3 regions of the Bradyrhizobium sp. 63_E2_N1_3 genome follow, and region 1 is predicted to be linked to each of the others. Evidence: riboswitches for the same ligand, from Rfam matches in the RefSeq annotation. Region 1 holds a riboswitch; each other region holds the start of a gene.
What was found. Region 1 has a riboswitch for cobalamin ahead of AB7531_RS21055 (ribonucleoside-diphosphate reductase subunit alpha). Riboswitches for the same ligand answer to the same signal wherever they lie in the genome.
Positions count from the first base shown of each region.

Region 1 (6,871 bases):
CGCGTGCAGGGCTGCCGTGCCGGTCTCCAGGCTGAGGTGCACGTAACCCCGCCTGCGGGCTTCGGCGATGATATGGCTCAGCAGTGCGCGCCCTACCCCGGTGCCCCGTGCAGCGGGAGCGGCACGCATCGACTTCACCTCGCCATGCGTATGATCCAGCTCCTTCAGCGCACCGAACCCGAGCAGGACATCGTCCTGCCAAGCCGTCCAGAAGGTCACGGAGGCAGCCGAAAGGCCGGTGGCATCGAGAGCGAAGGCGCGCTCGGCCATGACGCTGCGCAGCTCCTCGAGATGATGTGCCAACAAGTCGGCGACATAGGGCGCCGTCGGATCGTCTCGTCGGATCTCCACCTCATCCCCCTGCAGTCGTACGCGTGCCACCGTTTAGCACAGGTGGCACGCCCGCGGCATAGTCATGATCGGTGCTATTCCCAAGTCAGCGCACCACCATTCTGGTATTCGATGACGCGGGTCTCGAAGAAGTTCTTCTCCTTCTTCAGATCCATTGCCTCGGACATCCACGGGAACGGGTTCTCGACCTCGGCGAACACCGGAGCGAGCCCGATCTGCGCACAGCGCCGGTTGGCGATGAAGTGCATGTACTGCTCGCACAGCGCAGCATTCAGGCCGAGGAAGCCGCGCGGCATCGTGTCCCGTCCGTAGGCGGCCTCCAATTCGGCTGCGTCGCGGATCATGCCGCGGATCTCGTCCTGGAACGCTGCCGTCCACAGATGTGGGTTCTCGATCTTGATCTGGTTGATCACGTCGATGCCGAAGTTGAGATGGATGCTCTCGTCGCGCAGGATGTATTGATACTGCTCGGCGATGCCGACCATCTTGTTGCGGCGGCCGAGCGACAGGATCTGCGCGAAGCCGGTGTAGAACCACATGCCCTCGAACACGACGTAGAAGGCGACGAGATCGCGCAGGAAGGCGCGGTCGCTATCCGGCGTCCCCGTCTGGAACGATGGATCGTCCAGGTGCTGCGTGTGCTTGAGCGCCCAGGCCGCCTTGTCCGTGATCGACGGCACCTCGCGGTACATGTTGAACAGCTCGCCTTCGTCGAGGCCGAGGCTTTCCACGATATACTGAAAGGTGTGGGTGTGAACCGCCTCCTCGAAGGCCTGCCGAAGGAGGTACTGCCTGCACTCCGGATTGGTGAGGTGACGGTAGATCGCCAGCACGATGTTGTTGGCGACCAGCGATTCGGAAGCCGCGAAGAATCCGAGATTGCGCTTGATCGCGCGCCGCTCGTCCTCGGTCAGCCCGTCCCGCGACTTCCATAGCGCGATGTCGGCCTGCATCGAAACTTCGGTCGGCATCCAGTGATTGTTGCAGCCTGAGAGATACTTCTCCCAGGCCCATTTGTACTTCAGCGGAAGCAGCTGGTTGACGTCGGCGCGGCAGTTGATCATCCGCTTCTCGTCGACGGAGACGCGGCCGCCGGCGCGGTCGATCGCACCTAGGCCGGTCGGGTCGGCCGGCTCGAGCTTGAGCTGGGTCTGCGGACGCAGTGCGGTGGCGAGACTTGAGACGGCAGGAGCGGCCGCTGTGGTTTCGGTATCGGACCAGTCGAGCATCGTCATCTCCTCACTGGCACGCTTCGCATTCGGGATCGTCGATCCGGCAGGCCTTGATGCCGTCGAGGTCCGGCGTTGCTGCGGTCGGCATCATGATCGGCGCGTGCGACACTGCCACTGACGCGGACACCGCATTGAGCTTTCCGTCAGTGCCCTTCAGCGTCGATTTCTCGACATGCGTGGCGCTGCGGGAGCGCAGGTAATAGGTCGTCTTCAACCCGCGTCGCCAGGCCAGCCGGTAGAGCGCATCGAGCTTCTTGCCGGAGGGATTGGCGATGTAGAGGTTGAGCGACTGCGACTGGTCGATCCATTTCTGCCGGCGCGCGGCCGCCTCGATCAGCCAGGCGCTGTCGATCTCGAAGGCGGTGGCGTAGAGCGCCTTCAGATCGTCAGGAACGCGGTCGATCTGGCCGACGCTGCCGTCGAAATATTTGAGGTCGGAGACCATGACCTCGTCCCAAAGCCCCCTCGCCTTGAGGTCGCGGACCAGGAACTCGTTCACGACCGTGAAGTCCCCGGACATGTTCGATTTCACGAACAGGTTCTGATAGTTCGGCTCGATCGACTGCGAGACGCCGCAGATGTTGGAGATCGTCGCCGTTGGCGCGATCGCCATGACGTTCGAGTTGCGCATGCCGCTGGACGTGACCTTCTTGCGGAGGCCGTCCCAGTCGAGCGTTGCGGAGCGATCGACGTCGAGACCACCGCGCGCGTCGGCGAGAAGCTGGATGGAGTCGAGCGGCAAGACGCCCTTCGACCACAGCGAGCCCTCGAAGCTCGGATAGCGTCCGCGCTCCGCGGCGAGATCGGACGACGCTTCGATCGCGTGGAACGAGATTGCCTCCATGCTGGTGTCGGCAAACGCCACGGCCGCGTCGGACGCGGTCGGAATGCGCTGGACCTGAAGCGCTTCCTGAAAGCCCATCAGGCCGAGCCCGACGGGACGATGACGCATGTTGGAGCGGCGCGCTTCGGGGATCGTGTAGAAATTGATGTCGATGACGTTGTCGAGCATCCGGACGGCGGTGGTCACCGTCCGCTTCAGCTTGGCCTGGTCGACACCATCAGGCCCGACATGGTTGAGCATGTTGACGGAGCCGAGATTGCAGACCGCGACCTCGTCGCCCGAGGTGTTCAGCGTGATCTCGGTGCAGAGGTTCGAGGAATGGATCACGCCCGCGTGGCGTTGCGGCGAACGCAGATTGCAGGGGTCCTTGAAGGTGATCCAGGGATGACCGGTCTCAAACAGCATGGTCAACATGCGACGCCAGAGGTCGCTCGCGCGCACGGTCTTGAAGACGCGCATGCCGCCGGCCTTCGCCCTGGCCTCATAGGCCTCGTAAGCCGTCTTGAACGCCTCGCCATAGAGATCGTGCAAATCGGGCGTCTCGTCAGGCGAGAACAGCGTCCATTCGCCATCGGCATCGACGCGCTGCATGAACAGGTCCGGCACCCAATTGGCGGTGTTCATGTCGTGGGTGCGGCGGCGGTCGTCACCGGTGTTCTTGCGCAGGTCGAGGAATTCCTCGATATCGACGTGCCATGTCTCCAGATAGGCGCAGACGGCGCCCTTGCGCTTACCGCCCTGGTTGACGGCAATCGCGGTGTCGTTGGCGACCTTCAGGAATGGGATGATGCCCTGGCTTTCGCCGTTGGTGCCCTTGATGTGGGCGCCGAGGCCACGAACCGGGGTCCAGTCGTTGCCGAGACCGCCGGAATATTTTGCGAGCAGCGCATTGTCCTTGATTGACTTGAAGATGCCGTCGAGGTCGTCCGACACTGTGGTCAGGAAGCAGGACGACAATTGCGGACGCAGCGTACCCGAATTGAACAGCGTCGGCGTCGAGGCCATGAAGTCGAACGATGACAGCAGATCGTAGAACTCGATCGCCTTGGCCTCGCGATCGATTTCGCGCACCGCCAAGCCCATCGCGACACGCATGAAGAAGGCCTGCGGCAATTCGATCCGCTTGCCTCGGACGTGCAGGAAGTAGCGGTCGTAGAGCGTCTGAAGACCGAGGAACTGGAAGTTCAGGTCGCGTTCCGGCTTCAACGCGGCCGCGATCCGGCCAAGGTCGAAGCGGGCGAGTTCAGGATCGAGCAGTTCGGCGGCGATGCCGGTCTTCAGATAGGCCGGGAAGTATTCGACGTAGCGCATCGTCATGTCGGCCTGCGAGGCGGACGTCGGCACGCCATGGACGTAGGACAGCACCTCGCCGCGGAGCTTGTCCAGCAGCAGGCGCGCACTGACATAAGCATAATTCGGCTCCTGCTCGACCAGCGTGCGTGCGGCCATGATCGAGGCCAGCGCCAGTTCGTCCTGGCTGATGCCGTCGTAGAGATTGCGGGTGGTCTCGGTGAGCACGGGTGCCGCGGAGACGCCGTCGAGACCGGCGCAGGCTTCGCCGATAATCAGCGCAAGCCGCTTGGTGTCGAGACCAACGCGCGAACCGTCGGCGAGCGTGACATGAAGGACCGGCGCGACAGCGGGCGTCGCTTCCGCGGCCGCCTCCTCGGCGCGCTGGCGCGACCGCTCCTCGCGGTACAGCACATAGGCGCGTGCGACCTTGTGGTGCTCGCTCCGCATCAAGGCGAGCTCGACCTGGTCCTGCACGTCCTCGATATGGAAGGTGCGTCCCTCGCCTGCCCGCCGCATCAGCGCAGCGACGACTTCGGCCGTGAGCTGCTCCACGCTCTCATGGACGCGACGCGAGGCGACCGCGCTGGTGCCTTCGACCGCAAGGAAAGCCTTGGTCATGGCGACCGCGATCTTGGCGGAATCGAACGGCGAGACCTTGCCGTTGCGACGGATGATCTGCATAGCCGGCTCGCTCGAAGCAGGCGCAAGCGATTGTGGACGCAAATGAACGATGGGTGCGGAGGCGGTGTCCGCGTCGTGCAGGTTCAGTGACATCAATGGGCCCCGTGATGCGCGCGTTGTGTTTGAACGGGGCTGTAAGGAAGGACGCTGCAGAAACGCCGGCAGCAGAGTTGCCGGGCGGTGCATGCAAGCGACCGCCGGACACCCCGCCCGTGGACGTTCAGATTGTCGCGGCAGGTCTCCTGGCTCGCAGGTCGTCGCCCACTTCCCGTCTTCCCGGCGCGAAAGGCGCCAGTGACGATTGTTCGGAAGCAGCTCGCTGCTGACAGTTGCGGGGGCAGCGCCGGAATTCCGCGCTCTCGCGCGGTTCACCGGCTTCCCTCTTAGCCACTAAATCTTGCGATCCAGCGGAACCGTGACGCCCACATGTGGTGACATATGCAGCCGGGTGTCAACGATTCGTTGCGGGTCATGAGCCCTGTGCCCTGTGGAATGCGGGAATTCGCACTTGGATCGCGCCTCAGCTTGGCGCGCTATGAGGTCCGCATCCCGACTGCAAGATCACACAGTCCGGCGCGACGCTGCCGCTGCATGTCGCCTCGCAGCCGCTCACCAGCGACGCCACTCTCGCTTCCAGCACACGCAGCTCCGCAATTTTCGCCCTGATCGCACCGAGGTGCTTCGCCGCAAAGGTCCTCGTTTCGCTGCACGGCGCGCATCGCTGGCCGGCGAGCCAGACCGCGCTGGTCAGCCCGGTGCGCGTCACGATGACGGCGGTGAAGGCGCCCACGCCGCCCAGGAACGGCATGGACGCCCGATGCTATTCGGACGAAAGGTGATAGCCGCGATCGCGATAGTCGAAATCGACGAGCTCGCAGATCCGGGCCGATGGATCGGCGGGCGCCGCATAATAAGCCCTGATCTCCTTGATGCGACCGCTCGCCCCTTCGAACGCGTACCATTCGTCGCCGCGAAGCGCCGTGCCCTGCTTGCGCTTCCAGTGCGTCCATTCGATCACGGCTTCCGGCGACGTCGACGAGCAAAGAATCTTTTCGATCGTCCATTGCGACCCGAGATTCTCGACGCACCAGATCCATTTGCGCGCGATGGTATCGGCGCCACGCCATGGAATGTCCGGCAAGCCGGACGGGAAGTAGTGAACCGCGTCCGCCGTGAAGCAGGCCATCAAGGCATCGTAGTCGGCGGCGTTGCAGGCGTCGAAATAGCGACGGATCGTCGCCTCCATGGCGGCGGGCGATGTCTTGCTCATGTCAGGCTCCCGCCCGGATCGTCGTGGCCCTCGCCGGATCCGCACCGGCCTTTTTCCAAGCCTCAAAGTCGGCGCGCACGGCGGGTGTGGGCGGATAGACGCCGTAGAGCGGCTCGCCGGCACTGATACGATACGACAGGTACTTCTCGAGCTGGTCCCGCCTCTCGCAGAGGTCGGCCATTTCGGCGGCCAAATGCCGTGGCACGACCGTGATGCCGTCACCGTCACCGACGATGATGTCGCCCGGGTAGACCGCCACGTCGGCGCAGGCGATCGGGATATTCAGGTCCGCGACGCGATGATAGGACAACCGCGTCGATGCGGTGACCTGCCGCGCATAGGCCGGGAAATCGAGCCGCGCCAGCTCCTGGCCGTCACGAAACGCGCCATCGGTGACGATCGCGGCTGCGCCGCGCACCTTCATCCGCGTCGGCAGCATGGCGCCCGCCGATGCTGCGCGTGGATCGTTGCGGCTGTCGATCACCAGGACATGGCCGGGCGGAATGTTCTCGACCGCTTCCCATTGCAGATTGTCCGCGTTCGGATACGGCGTGAGTGTCTCTATGGTATCGAGATCCTCTCGCGCCGGGATCATCCGCATGGTGAAAGCTTCACCGGCGAAGCGGACCGCGTCCTTGTTCATCGGCACCAGCCCGACCAGAAAGCACTGGCGCAGGCCTTTCTTGAACAGCTCGGTGGTCAGCGAACCCGAGGAGACATCCTTCAGCCGGCGGATGACAGACGGATCCAGGGGACTAAGCTTCGTCTTTGGTTCGTACATGGCCATCCTCCCTCAGCGGCGCTTTCCGACCTCGTGGACGTCACGGGCCCAGGCGCGCGCCTGCTCCGACAGGCTGAAGCCGAGGCCCGGCCGGTTCGGCACGATCATGCGGCCGTTCACGACCTCGAGCTTTTCGTTGAACATCGCCTCCGACCACTCGAAATGCTCGACCCAGGGCTCCCGGGCATAGGCCGCGGTCAGGTGCAGATGGATCTCCATGCAATAGTGCGGCGCGAGCTGGAGCTTCTTGTGGTCGGCGAGCGCGAGGATCTTGAGGAACGGCGTGATGCCGCCGACGCGCGGCGCATCCGGCTGGATGAAATCGACCGAATTGTTGCGGATCAGCTCGTAATGCTCGTCGATGCTGGTCAACATCTCGCCGGTCGCAATCGGGGTCGCAAGCTCGGCTGCCAGCGCCG
Region 1 is NZ_CP197235.1:4,427,415-4,434,285, reverse strand. It holds gene AB7531_RS21065 (GNAT family N-acetyltransferase) at 1-351, opposite strand, end outside; gene AB7531_RS21060 (ribonucleotide-diphosphate reductase subunit beta) at 426-1,580, opposite strand; gene AB7531_RS21055 (ribonucleoside-diphosphate reductase subunit alpha) at 1,591-4,494, opposite strand; cobalamin riboswitch at 4,617-4,834, opposite strand; gene AB7531_RS21050 (hypothetical protein) at 4,922-5,209, opposite strand; gene AB7531_RS21045 (nuclear transport factor 2 family protein) at 5,222-5,671, opposite strand; gene AB7531_RS21040 (ribonuclease activity regulator RraA) at 5,673-6,452, opposite strand; gene AB7531_RS21035 (L-talarate/galactarate dehydratase) at 6,465-6,871, opposite strand, start outside.

Region 2 (6,871 bases), 2.2 Mb from region 1:
CAGGCATGTTCCGAGGAGTGATACACCTTGGGCTCGCCCTTGGTCACCTTGACGGCATCGTCCGCGTACATCGTCCAGCCGACGACGGGAGCGCCCGCGTGAAGCCTGCAATCGCGGCAGTGACACAGCGCGTGCACGATCGCTTCGCCCTCGACCTGATAGCGGATTGCGCCACAGTGACAACCGCCGGTGATGGTGCTCATGCGTTCCTCCCGATGGAAGCGAGGTTTCGTTGATCGATAGCTCTCGAGACCCGCGGCTTCAACGGCGCAATCGATTTGCGATTGCGTCCTACTGTCGCGTGACACCTCCCGCCACGGCGCGGACGAGGTGATCCGCGACTACCACTTGAACGAAGCCGCGACCTCGTAGCTGCGCGGCGCGCCCAGGATGATCTGGTCGGTGTAACCCGGATCGCCCCAGGCCGCGTAGAGCTTGTTGGTCAGGTTCCTCACGCGAAAGCTGATCCGGGTCTGGTCGACGCCCGGGAAATAGGCTTTTGGAATATCGACGAACGCGTATGCGTCGAAGATCGTGTAGGCGTCCATCGTGACCAGATTGTCCTGGAAGTTGAAGCGGTCGCCGACGTGACGGACGAGGCCGCCGATCTCCACCGGCAGCTTCGTGTCGAAGCGATAGGAGGCGCCGGCGTTGGCGATGAAGTTGGGAACGTTGGGCGGCGTCTTGCCCGAATAGGACTGGAAGTCGCCATTGCCGTCGACATAGGTGAAGTCGATGAAGCGCGACTGCACGAAGGCGACGTTGCCCCATAGTTTCAGGCCCGCGACCGGATTGACCGCGGCGGCAATCTCGACGCCCTTGGAGGCCATCTTGCCGGCGACGTTGAAGAGGATGCCGCTTTCGGGGACGTAGACGTTCTTGCGCTCGATGTCGAAGGCCGAGAGCGTGGCCTCCGCGCGCTTGTCGGCCGACAGCAGCTTCACGCCGGTCTCGTAGGTTCGCGACGTCGTGAGCAGCAGCGGCGTCGTGGGCCTGAGGATGAAGATGTTCGCGACCGTCGGGTCCGCCGCCGTCGCGTACTGGCCGTAAAGCATCACGCCGGGCGCGATGTCCCAGGTGTAGCCGATGCGTCCGGTGACCGGATTGAACGTCTTCGAGAAAGGATAGCTGGCTTTCAGGAGGCCAGTCTCGTCGAAGCGGGTCCGCGACAGCTCGATATTCTCAAAACGGATGCCGCCGATCAGCGCGAAGGTCGAGGTCAGCTTGAGCCGGTCCTCGAACGACAGCGAGGTGGTGTCGAGATGGGTGTAGATCTTCTCGTCGCTGCGCGGGCCGTAGAGGCCGCGGTCCGGATTGAGGAGATCGACGTAGTCATTGAAGAACAACGTGTCCTGCGAGACGTTGAACTGGTTGCTGCTCGCCGCCACGGTGGCGACGAAGCGATTGTCCATTCCGGCGACGTTGGAATTGACGGTGAGGTCGGTGATGTTGCCGTAGAGCCGCTGCGCGTGATCGAGCGCCAGGCGCTCGCGGTAGATGCTCTGCGCGCCTGCGAAATTGCCTACGGTCTGGTCGAACGACGAGATCTCGTTGTTGAACCAGTGCCGGTGGGCGTCATAGCCGTAGACTTGGCTTTTCAGCGAGATGTTGTTGGTGATGTCCCATTGAAAGCCGCTGCGCAGCCAGAGCTCGTTGGCGCCGCTGTGATTGTCGAGCACGTTGTAGTTCGTGGTCAGCGTGCGCGCGTCGATGGTGACCGGGACCGGCGTGCCGCCGCCGAGGTAATAGTTGCTCCAGACGCCGGACACGATGCCGTACGTCGGCACGATGCCCGGCGCGTTCGCCGGCACCAGCGGCGTCCCCCAGTAGAAGCGGTCGTTGTCCTGCCTGTATTCGGTTGCGCCCCAGATCTTCAGGTTCTCGTTGACGCGATAGTTCAGCTGGCCCGAGACGTTGCTGAGCTTCGAATAGGTGTCGTCGATAAAGCCCTTGTTGTTGAAATGGCTGATATCGAAGCGGTAGTCGAGGCCGTTGATCAGCGTGCTGCCGCCCGATCCGTAACCGGCGCGATAGCCGTTGAAGGAATCGTAGGAGGTGAAGGCGTCGTTGACGATTGGTCCGGTGTGCGGCGCCTTGTTCACGTAGTTGATGGCGCCGCCGGTCGCACCGAGGCCCGCCACCAGCGAGTCCGGTCCCTTGATGATCTCGACCTGCTGGAGGCCAGCCACGTCCATGGGACGGCCGGTCATGGTCGACGGCCCGATCGGGATGCCGTTGTAGAGCGTGGAGATCTGGTCGCCGGAAAAGCCACGCATCGAGAAGATGGCGGGCGCGCCGGGCGCATCGCCGCCGGTGACGCCGACTGCAGCCTTGGCGACGTCGGTCGTGGTCCGGATGCCCAGGTCCTGCATCGTCCGCTGACTGATGACCTCGACGGTCGCCGGCATCTCGCGCGCCGTGATGCCGAGCCGGGAGCCGACATCGGTGACGGCTGCCGTGTTGAGCGGCGTCTGCACCGGGCCGCTCGGAGCTTGCGTGGCCGGAACGGCGACAGCAGGGGCGCCACGATTGCGTCCCGCGGCGCGCCGGGCGGCGCGCTGCTTCTGAGTGCCGGGGCTGACGGCAGGAGCCTGTCGCGGCGCAGGCGGCGACACGATCACCGGGCCGACCTCCCGGGAGCGGTTGTCCTGCGCCGCGCTTTGCGCGAGCGCCGCGGACGACAAGGACACCGACGAGAGCAGAGTAATCAGGAAAGCACGCGATAACGCTGGCCTTGCGCCAGCACGGAAATGAAAATGTTGCACAACAACGCTCTGCGGCGACGCAAACAAACCGTCACCGCGGTTGCCTTAGTCATCCACCTTCGCCCCAGGCGGCGGATGCACCGGCTACTTGTCCGACATCAGGGCACCCCGCCCAATGCGTTCGCGCGTGACCATGGCTGGCAGCAGGTTTCCTGGCTCGCGGGTCATCGCCTTCGACCACCTTCCCAGAGGCCCAAGCGGGGCTCCAGTGGTTTGTTTGGTCGTCGACTATCCGCCTACAGTTGCGGGGGCAGCCGCGGAATTGCCCACTGAGGTGGACGCACCGCATTCCCTTGAAGAGTCCTTGCGGACACTACCGATCACGAAACTGGCATCAGGGGATGAGCGCGTCAACATCCGCGCGGGCTGCTGGACGGGCTGGTCGGTCGATGGTGGCCTTGTGTTGCTGTTTTGCACGATAGTCCGAAGGACCGCGTCGAAACGTCCAACCCGGCCTCCGGACCAGCCTGGGTAACGAACGCTTGACCACGATCAATGACTGCCTTTGGTGCCCGAATATGCTACTGAGGCCGAGTTCCGGCCTGACAAAGTAAGTCGATATTGATGCAGTTCGTCCGTACCATCCTGGCAGTCGCCATCGCCATATCCTTGGCGATGCTGCCGGTTGGCGCGTCCGCGGCGAACCTCGCAATGTCGTCGGATGGCATGCAGACGGCCATGCACATGAGCGGCGACGCCGACATGTCGATGGACGATTGTTGTCCCGACATGAAGGGAACAGGCTCCCATAGCGGCGGCTACAAGTGCGGGATGGGCTTCTGCTGCGTCGGTGGGATCATCGCGCTCGGTGATGTCAGGCCCGTGGCGTTCGAGCGTCTCGCCGTCATGGCCAGCACGTTGGCTATTCCCCCGGATCAGGTCGTTTCCTTCCGCGGCGGCAGTCCTCCTTTCCGACCTCCTCGAATCTGATCTCGCAAAGCCCGAGACGCGAGCGGCATGCCTGCTCGCGACGACGACTGACGTGCGCGCTTCACGCGCCACGGCGAAAGATCAATTCATGAGGACAAGACAATGCTTTCCAAAATCCGCACCGCGGCTCTCGCCGCCACCCTTTCGCTTGCCGCTTCAGCCGCGATGGCGGGCGCGGGCGACTACGCCTTCGAGCCCGTCACTCCGCAGATGAGGAAGGGCGAAGACGTCACGCTCGCCGTTCGCCTGACGAACAAGCAGTCCGGCAAGCCGATACCGGACGCAGTCATCTTCAAGACCCGCCTCGACATGGCCCCGGACGGGATGGCCGAGATGGAATCGGCGGTCGCGCCGCTGCCGTCCAGGGAGCCTGGTGTGTACGCCTTCAAGACGGACCTGCCGATGGCTGGCCGCTACCAGATGACGCTGTCCGTGAAGGTGCAGGGCGAACCGGAGACCGTCACCGGCAAGGTGATCGTCACGGCGGTCAAGTGAGCGTTCGGGCGCTGCCCGGCAGCGCCCGACATTCCCCCTTTTCCTTCACACGGACGCGCGCTCCCGGGTGCGCGGATACACGACATGAAAACGCTGCGTCTCCTGACGGCACTTGCGCTGGGCGGCGGCCTGGTCCTGGCCGGCTACTACTGGCATTCGAACGGTGCGGGCTGGCTCGCTGAGGCCGACATATCATCGGCTGCGGCCGCCGCGGAGCGAACTCCGCTCTACTACCGCGATCCAAGCGGCGCGTCGCTCTGGTCTGCGGGTCCGAAGAAGGACGACCGCGGGCGGGACTATCTGCCGGTCTACGACGACGATGGAGCGGCCGTCGCGCCGGCGCTACCGAAGGCGCAAGCGGCTTCGCCGCGAAAAATCCTCTACTACCGCAATCCGATGGGGCTGCCCGACACGTCGCCCGTCCCAAAGAAGGATCCGATGGGGATGGACTATGTCGCCGTTTACGAAGGCGACGACACCGACGACGGCACGGTGAAGCTGTCGCCCGGCAAGATCCAGCGCGCGGGCGTGAAGTCCGAGCCCGTCACGCGGCGCTCGATCCGGGTCTCGGTGAAGGCGCCCGGCACGATCCAGCTCGATGAACGCCGCGTGTCGGTGATCGCGATGCGCGCCGAAAGCTTCGTGCAGAAGGTCGCCGACGTGACCACCGGCACGCGCGTGAAGGCCGGCCAGCCGCTGATGGAAATCTACAGTTCGGCGGTGGCGTCCGCAGCGGCGGAATATCTTGCGACGATCACCTCCAAGACGGTCGGCGGTGTCGAGATGTACGGCCGCGGCTCGCGACAGCGGCTGGTCAATCTCGACGTTCCCGAGTCCGTCATTGCGGAGATGGACAAGACGCACACCGCGCCCGTCGCCATACGCTGGTCTGCGCCGCGCGACGGGGTCGTGCTCGAACGCAATGCGATCGAAGGGATGCGGGCCAATCCCGGCGACGTTCTGTTCCGGATCGCGGACACCTCGGTGGTCTGGGCGCTGGTCGACGTGGCCGAGCGCGATCTCGGCAACATCGCGGTGGGGCAGTCAGTCGCGGTGCGCGCGCGCAGTTTCCCCGGCCGGACCTTCACCGGGACCATCGCCGTCGTCTATCCGCAGGTGAACCGCGACACGCGCACCGTTCGCATCAGGATCGAGCTCGCCAATCCGGACGCGGTGCTGCTGCCCGACATGTACGTCGATGCCGACATCGACACGGCCGATGCCGCGCCCGTCCTGGCGATACAGGACAGCGCGGTGCTCGACACCGGCAGCCGGCAGGCCGTGCTCGTCGACAAGGGGGAAGGGCGTTTCGAGCCGCGGGAAGTCAAGCTCGGCCGTCGCGGCGGCGGCTATGTCGAGGTGCGCCATGGTCTCGCGGACGGCGAGGCGGTGGTGACCTCCGCCAACTTCCTGATCGATGCGGAAAGCAACCTGAAGGCCGCGCTGAAGGGGTTTGGCGAGGCGGCATCCCAGGCCACCGACGCCGGCCCTGGCAATGCAACGGGAGATCACAAATGATCGCCCGCATCATCGCCTGGTCGGCGCGCAATCTGCTGCTCGTGCTGTTCGGCGCCGGCTTCGCGGCCGCCGCCGGCCTCTATGCCCTGGTTCACCTTCCGCTGGATGCGATCCCGGACCTCTCGGATACGCAGGTCATCGTCTACACCGAGTATCCCGGCCAGGCGCCGCAGGTGATCGAGGATCAGGTCACCTATCCGCTGACGACGGCGATGCTCACCGTGCCGAAATCGAAGGTCGTACGCGGCTTCTCGTTCTTCGGCGTCTCCTTCGTCTATGTGATCTTCGAGGACGGCACCGACATCTATTGGGCGCGGTCGCGCGTCATGGAATTCCTGAACGGCGCGGCGTCCAGGCTTCCCGCCGGCGTCACCCCGACCATCGGGCCCGACGCGACCGGCGTCGGCTGGGTCTACCAATACGCCGTCATATCGAAGGAATTGAACCTGGCGGACACGCGCACGATCCAGGACTGGAATCTGAAGTTCGCGCTGGCCAAGGCCGAAGGCGTCGCCGAGGTCGCCAGCGTCGGCGGCTTCGTCAAGCAGTACAACGTGGTCCTCGACCCGCAGCGGATGCGCGACCGCGGCATCAGCATGCAAAAAATACGTGAGGCGATCCGCGCCAGCAACGCCGACGTCGGCGGCCGCACCGTCGAGCTCTCCGAGTTCGAATACGTCATCCGCGGCAAGGGCTACATCAAGAGCATCAACGATCTCGGCAACATCGTGCTGAAGACGAGCAACGGCACGCCGGTGCTGCTGCGGGACGTCGCCAACGTCGAGCTCGGGCCCGACGAGCGGCGCGGCATCGCCGAATTGAACGGCGAGGGCGAGGTCGCAAGCGGCATCGTGCTGCAGCGGTTCGGCGTCAACGCCCTCGACGTCATCGAAAACGTCAAGAAGCGCTTCAGGGAGATCGCGAGCAGCCTGCCGAAATCGGTCGAGATCGTGCCGGTCTACGACCGGTCGAACCTGATCTACGCGGCGATCGATACCCTCAAGCATACCCTGTTCGAGGAGAGCATCGTCGTCGGGCTCGTCTGCATCGTGTTCCTGCTGCATGTCCGCAGCGCACTCGTCGCGATCCTGATGTTGCCGGTCGGCGTGTTGATGGCGTTTGGCGCCATGAAGCTGCTCGGGCTGGGATCGAACATCATGAGC
Region 2 is NZ_CP197235.1:6,608,070-6,614,940, reverse strand. It holds gene AB7531_RS31565 (GFA family protein) at 1-203, opposite strand, end outside; gene AB7531_RS31560 (TonB-dependent receptor) at 342-2,690, opposite strand; cobalamin riboswitch at 2,891-3,098, opposite strand; gene AB7531_RS31555 (hypothetical protein) at 3,330-3,695, shown strand; gene AB7531_RS31550 (FixH family protein) at 3,798-4,190, shown strand; gene AB7531_RS31545 (efflux RND transporter periplasmic adaptor subunit) at 4,275-5,708, shown strand; gene AB7531_RS31540 (efflux RND transporter permease subunit) at 5,705-6,871, shown strand, end outside.
Region 2: another riboswitch for cobalamin. It lies ahead of AB7531_RS31560 (TonB-dependent receptor); the one in region 1 lies ahead of AB7531_RS21055 (ribonucleoside-diphosphate reductase subunit alpha).

Region 3 (6,871 bases), 2.0 Mb from region 1:
GGGGCGCGGTCGCCCGTGGCCGGTGCCGTTCGACGCAGACATCGTGGTGAGCTGCCGCGGCCGGCCGACGGTGGTACTCGCCTCCGGCGATCCGTTCTGGCACGGTGCCGGTGCAAGTCTCGCCGAGAAGCTCGATGCCAACGAGTGGATCGCGCATTCGGCGCCATCGACCTTCTCGCTCGCCGCCGCGCGGCTCGGCTGGCGCCTCGAAGCCATTGCCTGTCTCGGGCTTCATGCCGCGCCGTTCGAGCGTCTCGTGCCGTATCTGGCGCCCGGTGCGCGCATCATTTGCCTCATGCGTGACGGCAAGGCGGCCGGTGATCTCGCCAAATGGCTGAGCGAGCGCGGGTGGGGCGCCTCGGCGTTCTGGACTCTCGCCGCGCTCGGCGGGGCGCGCGAAAGCATCGCTGAGCATCGTGCCGACGGCTTTGCGGGCGATCTCGCCGAAAACCTGGTCGCAGTGGCCGTCGAGGCGAGGGGCGGGCAAGGCATTCCCCGCAGCTCCGGCCTGTCCGACGATCTCTTTGCTCACGACGGCCAGATCACCAAACGGCCGGTGCGCGCGCTGGCGCTCTCGGCGCTGGCGCCGCGTCCCGGCGAGCGGCTGTGGGATATCGGCGCGGGTTCTGGCTCGATCTCGGTCGAATGGGCGCTGTGCGGCGGGACGGCGAGCGCCATCGAGGCGCGCGAGGATCGTGCCGCGAATATCCGCAGCAATGCAACAGCGTTCGGATTGGCGCATCGGATCACCGTCATCACGGGGAGCGCGCCCGAAGCTCTTGCCGGACTGGAAGCGCCGGACGCGGTCTTCATCGGTGGCGGTCTCGATATCGAGATGTTCGATGCCATCTGGTCACGGCTTGTGCCGGGTGCTCGGCTCGTCGCGCATGCGGTGACGCTGGAAACGGAAGCGCTGCTCGGCGAGCTGCACCAGCGCCATGGCGGCGAGTTGATGCGGGTCGAGATTGCCCATGCCGCGCCGCTCGGCCGCTACCGGTCCTGGGAAGCGTCGCGGCCCGTGGTGCAATGGAGTGCGGTTCGATGAAAGTCGCCGGACTCGGATTCAAGAAGGATGTCACGCTGGCTTCGCTGCGCGAGGCGCTGCTGGCGGCCGGTGGTCCCGAGGGCCTTGCGGCGGTCGCGACTGTTAGCGACAAGGCGGAAGCGGAGCCGCTCAAACAGCTCGCGCGCGAATGCGGCGTGCCGATCAAGGCAGTCTCGGCTGAAGCGTTGGCTAACATCCACACGCCGACGCAGTCAAAACTCGTCGCGGAAAAGTTCGGCACGGGCTCGGTCGCTGAAGCCGCTGCGCTCGTTGCGGCTGGCCCTCGCGCGCGATTGATTGCGACGCGGGCGGTCTCGCGGGATCGCACCGCGACCGCCGCGATCGCGGAAGGAGACGGCGCATGACGGTGCACTTCATCGGTGCCGGGCCGGGCGCTCCGGATTTGCTGACGTTGCGCGGACGCGACTTGATCGCGGCCTGTCCGGTCTGCCTCTATGCGGGCTCGCTGGTGCCCGAGGGCGTGCTGGCGCATTGCCCGCCCGGCGCCCGCATCGTCAACACCGCACCGCTGTCGCTCGACGAGATCATCGCGGAGATCGCTGCCGCGCATTCGGACGGCAAGGATGTTGCCCGCTTGCATTCGGGCGATCTCGCGATCTGGTCGGCGATGGGCGAGCAGCTTCGCCGCCTGCGCGCGCTCGGTATTCCCTACACGGTCACGCCGGGCGTGCCGTCCTTCTCGGCTGCAGCAGCTGCACTAGAGGCTGAGCTGACGCTGCCCGGTCTTGCCCAGTCAGTGGTGCTGACGCGCACGCCGGGCCGCGCCAGCGCGATGCCTGAGGGCGAAAAGCTCGCAGCGTTCGCCGCCACCGGAGCGGTGCTCGCGATCCATCTGTCGATCCATCTGCTCGACAAGGTCGTCGCAGAGCTCACGCCGCATTACGGCGCGGATTGCCCCGTCGCGATCGTCTGGCGTGCGAGCTGGCCGGACCAGCGCATCGTTCGCGCCACGCTGGCGACGCTCGATGCCGCCGTCGGCACCGAGATGGAGCGCACGGCGCTGATCCTAGTCGGCAAGACGCTTGGTGCTGCGGATTTTGACGAGAGCCGTCTCTATGCCGTCGACTACGACCGCCGCTATCGGCCGGTCGGTGCCGATCCGCGCTTTCCGGAGGCATCGTGATGCCGGCAGGGCTCGTCATCTCCGCGCCGGCCTCCGGCGTCGGCAAGACCACGCTGACGCTGGCGCTGGCGCGCGCCTGGCGCAATCGCGGATTGAACGTGCAGTGCTTCAAGAGCGGGCCCGATTATATCGATCCCGCCTTCCATGCCGCTGCGACGGGGCGCGCTTCCGTCAACGTCGATAGCTGGGCGATGGATCGCGGGGCGATAGCTCATCTCGTCGGTCGCGGCACTGATGCCGATGTCGTGCTCGCGGAGGGCTCGATGGGCCTGTTCGACGGCGTCGCCGCGCGCGGCGTCTCCGGCACCGGCGCCACCGCCGACATTGCTGAGATGCTGGGCTGGCCGGTGCTGCTGGTGATCGATCCCTCCGGACAGGCGCAGACGGCGGCGGCGATCGCCGCAGGCCTTCGTGACTATCGCGCCGGTGTGCGCCTTGCCGGCGTGGTGCTCAACCGCGTCGCCAGCCCACGTCATGAAGATCTCGTGCGGCGTGCACTCAACGACGCCGGCATCGCCGTGTTCGGCGCGCTGCCGCGCCATGCCGAGATCAGCCTGCCGAAACGGCATCTCGGCCTGGTGCAGGCCGAGGAGCAGGCCGAGATCGGCAAGCTGATCGACGAAGCCGCGCGCTTCGTCGCCGAGCATGTCGATCTCGATGCGGTGCTGCGATCGGCAGCGAGCTGGTCGCCGCAACCGGCGGCAAACGGCATGAATGTGACGCCGCCCGGGCAGCGCATTGCGTTGGCCCGCGATGCCGCGTTCTCCTTCATCTATCCGCACATGCTGGAAGCCTGGCGCGCGGCGGGCGCCGAGATATCGACCTTCTCGCCGCTTGCCGATGAAGCGCCTGACGCGAGTGCCGATGTCTGCTGGCTGCCCGGCGGCTACCCTGAGCTGCACGCGGGGAAGATCGCGGCCAATGCTCGCTTTCGCGACGGTCTGCGTGCCTTCGCTGACAAACGGCCGGTGCACGGCGAATGCGGGGGCTACATGGTGCTGGGAACCGCTCTGACCGACGCCGACGGCGTCCGTCATGAGATGACGGGCCTGCTCGGACTGGAGACGAGCTTTGCCAAGCGCCGCATGCATCTCGGCTATCGTCTCGCTGCGCTCGCCGCGCCGATGCCGGGCCATCAGGCCGGCGCGCGCCTGCGCGGTCATGAGTTCCACTATTCGACGATTATCGCGCAGCCGGATACGCCGCTGGCGGTCGTGCACGATGCAACAGGCGCGGTCATCGCCGAGACCGGCTCGCGCCGCGGTCATGCCACCGGCACGTTCTTCCATCTGATCGCGGAGGATCGGTGAGCGGTTTTGTCACTTTCATCTCGGCCGGCCCCGGCGACCCGGAGCTCCTCACGCTCAAAGGTGCCGCGCGGCTGCGCGATGCCGACGTCGTGCTCTATGACGACCTCGCCTCCGGTGCGATCCTCGATCTGGCCCGGCCCGGCGCCAATCTCGTCGCGGTCGGGAAGCGGGCAGGGCGGCCCTCGACCAAGCAGCACCACGTCAACCGCCTGCTGGTCGACTATGCCGCGGCTGGTGTCCGTGTGGTGCGGCTGAAATCGGGCGATGCGGGTATCTTTGGCCGGCTCGAGGAGGAGCTGGAGGCGCTGCGCGAAGCTGGCATCGGCTACGAGATCATTCCCGGAATCACCTCGGCCTGTGTCGCCGCTGCGCAAGCCGGCATTCCCCTGACCCGGCGCCACACCTCGCGCCGGGTGCAGTTCGTGACCGGGGCCGATGTCACCGGCGAGCTGCCGCAGAATTTGAACTGGGCGGCGCTGGCTGATCCCGAAGCGACCACCGTGGTCTATATGGGCCGGCGCACCTTTCCGGCGCTTGTCGCAAAATTGATCGAGCACGGCCTCGCGCCTGATACCCCGGCGCTGTTCGCCGAATCCCTCGGTCGTCCCGACGAGCGGCTGGTCCGCACCACCATTGCCGAGCTGGCCGAGCAACTTGCGCGGGGCGGCGCTGCCTCGACGGCCGCCGTGATCCTGTTCGGCGCACTGGCCGGGGATTATCCGTCATGACCGTCCCGGCCGCCCTTCGCCCCTTGACGCCCGGCTGGCGAAAGGGGCACACAGGAGATGCATGGTGCTCGAGGCGGCGCAAACCGCCGGAGCATAATCGGGAATGGGGGTGGGCGGACAGTTGCGCCGCCCAAAACCCCAGCCGCCCCCGCGACTGTAAGCGGTGAGGGACTCCGATCAGCCACTGGGCCGCAAGGCCCGGGAAGGCCGGAGAACCCCAGTGAACCGCGAGCCAGGAGACCGGCCGTGCATGTCTTGTGGCCAAGGCCGTCGGGTGTGACGGCAGGAAGGAACTGAACCATGCATATCGAACCCGGAGTCGTATCGGGCGCCAAGCTCGTGTTGAGTTACGCAACCGGCATCGCCGTCGGCGGCGTTGCGCTGAAGCTCGCGGTCGAGACCGTGCGCGAGCAGGGCATCACGTCGTTCGCGGCGCGGACGCTCGCCACCACGGGCCTCGTGTTCGTCTTCTTCGAGATCCTGCCGCACTTCCCGGTCGGCGTCTCCGAGGTGCACTTCATCCTCGGCTCGACCCTGTTCCTGCTGTTTGGGGCAGCGCCCGCGGCCTTCGGCCTTGCGTTCGGACTGTTGTTCCAGGGCATCTTCTTCGAGCCGCCCGATCTGCCGCAATTCGGCATGAACGTCACCACGCTGCTGGTGCCGCTGTTCGGGATCCAGGCGATCGCCGCGCGGATCATTGCCCGCAACACCGCCTATGTCGATCTCAGGTATCGCCAGGCGCTGGCGCTTTCGACCACGTATCAGGCCGGCGTCATCGCCTGGGTCGCGTTCTGGGCGCTCTATGGCTCGGGCTTCGGTGCGACCAACCTCGTCAACATCGCGACCTTCGCGGCCTCCTACGCGCTCGTCATCGTGATCGAGCCGCTGGCCGACCTCGGTGTGCTGGCGCTGGCGAAGTCGCTGCGCGGCGTCACCGCGCCCGGCCTCGTTACCCCGCGTTTGCATAACGCGGCTTGAGAGAGACAAGCGAACGGGCGGCCGTGATGGCCGCCCTTCGCACTCACGATGCTCACGCTCTCCCTGATAGGCATCGGTTGCGGCGATCCCGAGCAGCTCACGCGCGCCGCCGTTCAAGCCATCAACGCGGCCGATCTCATCCTGATCCCGCGCAAGGGGACGGCGAAGTCCGATCTCGCAGATCTCAGGCGGACGATCTGCGCGGATGTGCTCACCAATCAAACGACGCGCATTGCCGAGTTCGATCTTCCCGTGCGCGATGCCGGTGAAGCGGATTATCACAAGGGCGTGGACGATTGGCACGAGGCCGTGGCCGCGGCCTGGTCGCAGACGATCGCCAGCCATCTCGGTGATGATGGCAAGGTCGCGCTGCTGATCTGGGGCGATCCTTCGCTCTACGATTCCTCGCTGCGCATTGCGCGGCGGCTCGATCCCTTGCCTGATATCGAAGTTGTGCCCGGCATCACCTCGATCCAGGCGCTGTGCGCGGCGCATGCGCTGCCGCTCAACGACATCGGCGAACCCTTCCTCGTCACGACGGGGCGCCGCTTGCGCGAGGGCGGCTGGCCGCAAGGCGTCGATACCGTGGTGGTGATGCTCGACGGCGGCACGGCGTTCCAGTCGCTCGATCCTGCGGGGCTGCACATCTGGTGGGGCGCTTATCTCGGCATGCCCGATCAGATCGTCATGTCGGGCGTTCTGGCCGAGATCGGCCCGCACATCATCGCCGCGCGACAGGATGCGCGCGAGCGGCACGGCTGGATCATGGACAGCTACATTCTCAAGCGCAGGCCGTAAGCGAGGCAGCATGCTCCCTGAATGGGTCACCCGGAAATGCCCCGATGTCTCCGCTGTCCATCGCGAGGCGGCGCTCGCGCGTCAGGCGCAACTGACGAAGCCGGCTGGCGCGCTCGGCCGGCTGGAGCAGCTTGCGGTCGAGCTTGCGGGCCTGCAGGCGACCGAGCAGCCGCGTGCCGCGCGGGTGCCGATCATCGTCTTCGCCGGCGATCACGGCATCGTCGCGCAGGGCGTGTCGGCCTATCCGCAAGGAGTGACCATCGCGATGATGGCGAATTTTGCCTCGGGCGGTGCCGCGATCTCGGTGCTGGCGCGTGAGCTTGGCTCAAACCTTGAGGTCGTCGACGCCGGTACGCTGGCACAGGAGGAGATGGCAGGAATCGTCACCGACAAGCCGCGCAGCGGCACGCGCGACTTCAGCGTGGAAGCCGCGCTCACCCCCACGGAGCTGGCATTCGCCTTCGAAGCCGGTCAGCGCGCAGTCGCGCGCGCAGACGCCGGCAGGCCCGATCTCCTGATCTTCGGCGAGATGGGCATCGGCAATACCACGACGTCGGCGGCGATTGCGGCGAGCCTGCTTGGCATCAGTGCCGAGGAGATCGCGGGCAGCGGTACCGGCGTCGATGCGGCCGGCCGTGCGCACAAGGCGCGCGTGATCGACGCTGCGATCGTGCGGCATGGCGTTGCAGGTGCTTCGCCGGAAAAGATCCTGTGCGCCGTCGGCGGCCTCGAAATCTCGGCGATCTGCGGCGCCATCATTGCGGCTGCACAAGCCCGCATTCCCGTGTTGATCGATGGCTTCATCGTATCCGTGGCCGCGTTGGCGGCGGTGCGGCTGAACCCGTCGTGCCAGCCATTCCTGCTGCCG
Region 3 is NZ_CP197235.1:6,380,609-6,387,479, reverse strand. It holds gene AB7531_RS30595 (bifunctional cobalt-precorrin-7 (C(5))-methyltransferase/cobalt-precorrin-6B (C(15))-methyltransferase) at 1-1,045, shown strand, start outside; gene AB7531_RS30590 (cobalamin biosynthesis protein) at 1,042-1,410, shown strand; gene cobM (precorrin-4 C(11)-methyltransferase) at 1,407-2,189, shown strand; gene AB7531_RS30580 (cobyrinate a,c-diamide synthase) at 2,189-3,499, shown strand; gene cobA (uroporphyrinogen-III C-methyltransferase) at 3,496-4,227, shown strand; cobalamin riboswitch at 4,273-4,490, shown strand; gene AB7531_RS30570 (energy-coupling factor ABC transporter permease) at 4,528-5,205, shown strand; gene cobF (precorrin-6A synthase (deacetylating)) at 5,254-6,003, shown strand; gene cobT (nicotinate-nucleotide--dimethylbenzimidazole phosphoribosyltransferase) at 6,014-6,871, shown strand, end outside.
Region 3: another riboswitch for cobalamin. It lies ahead of AB7531_RS30570 (energy-coupling factor ABC transporter permease); the one in region 1 lies ahead of AB7531_RS21055 (ribonucleoside-diphosphate reductase subunit alpha).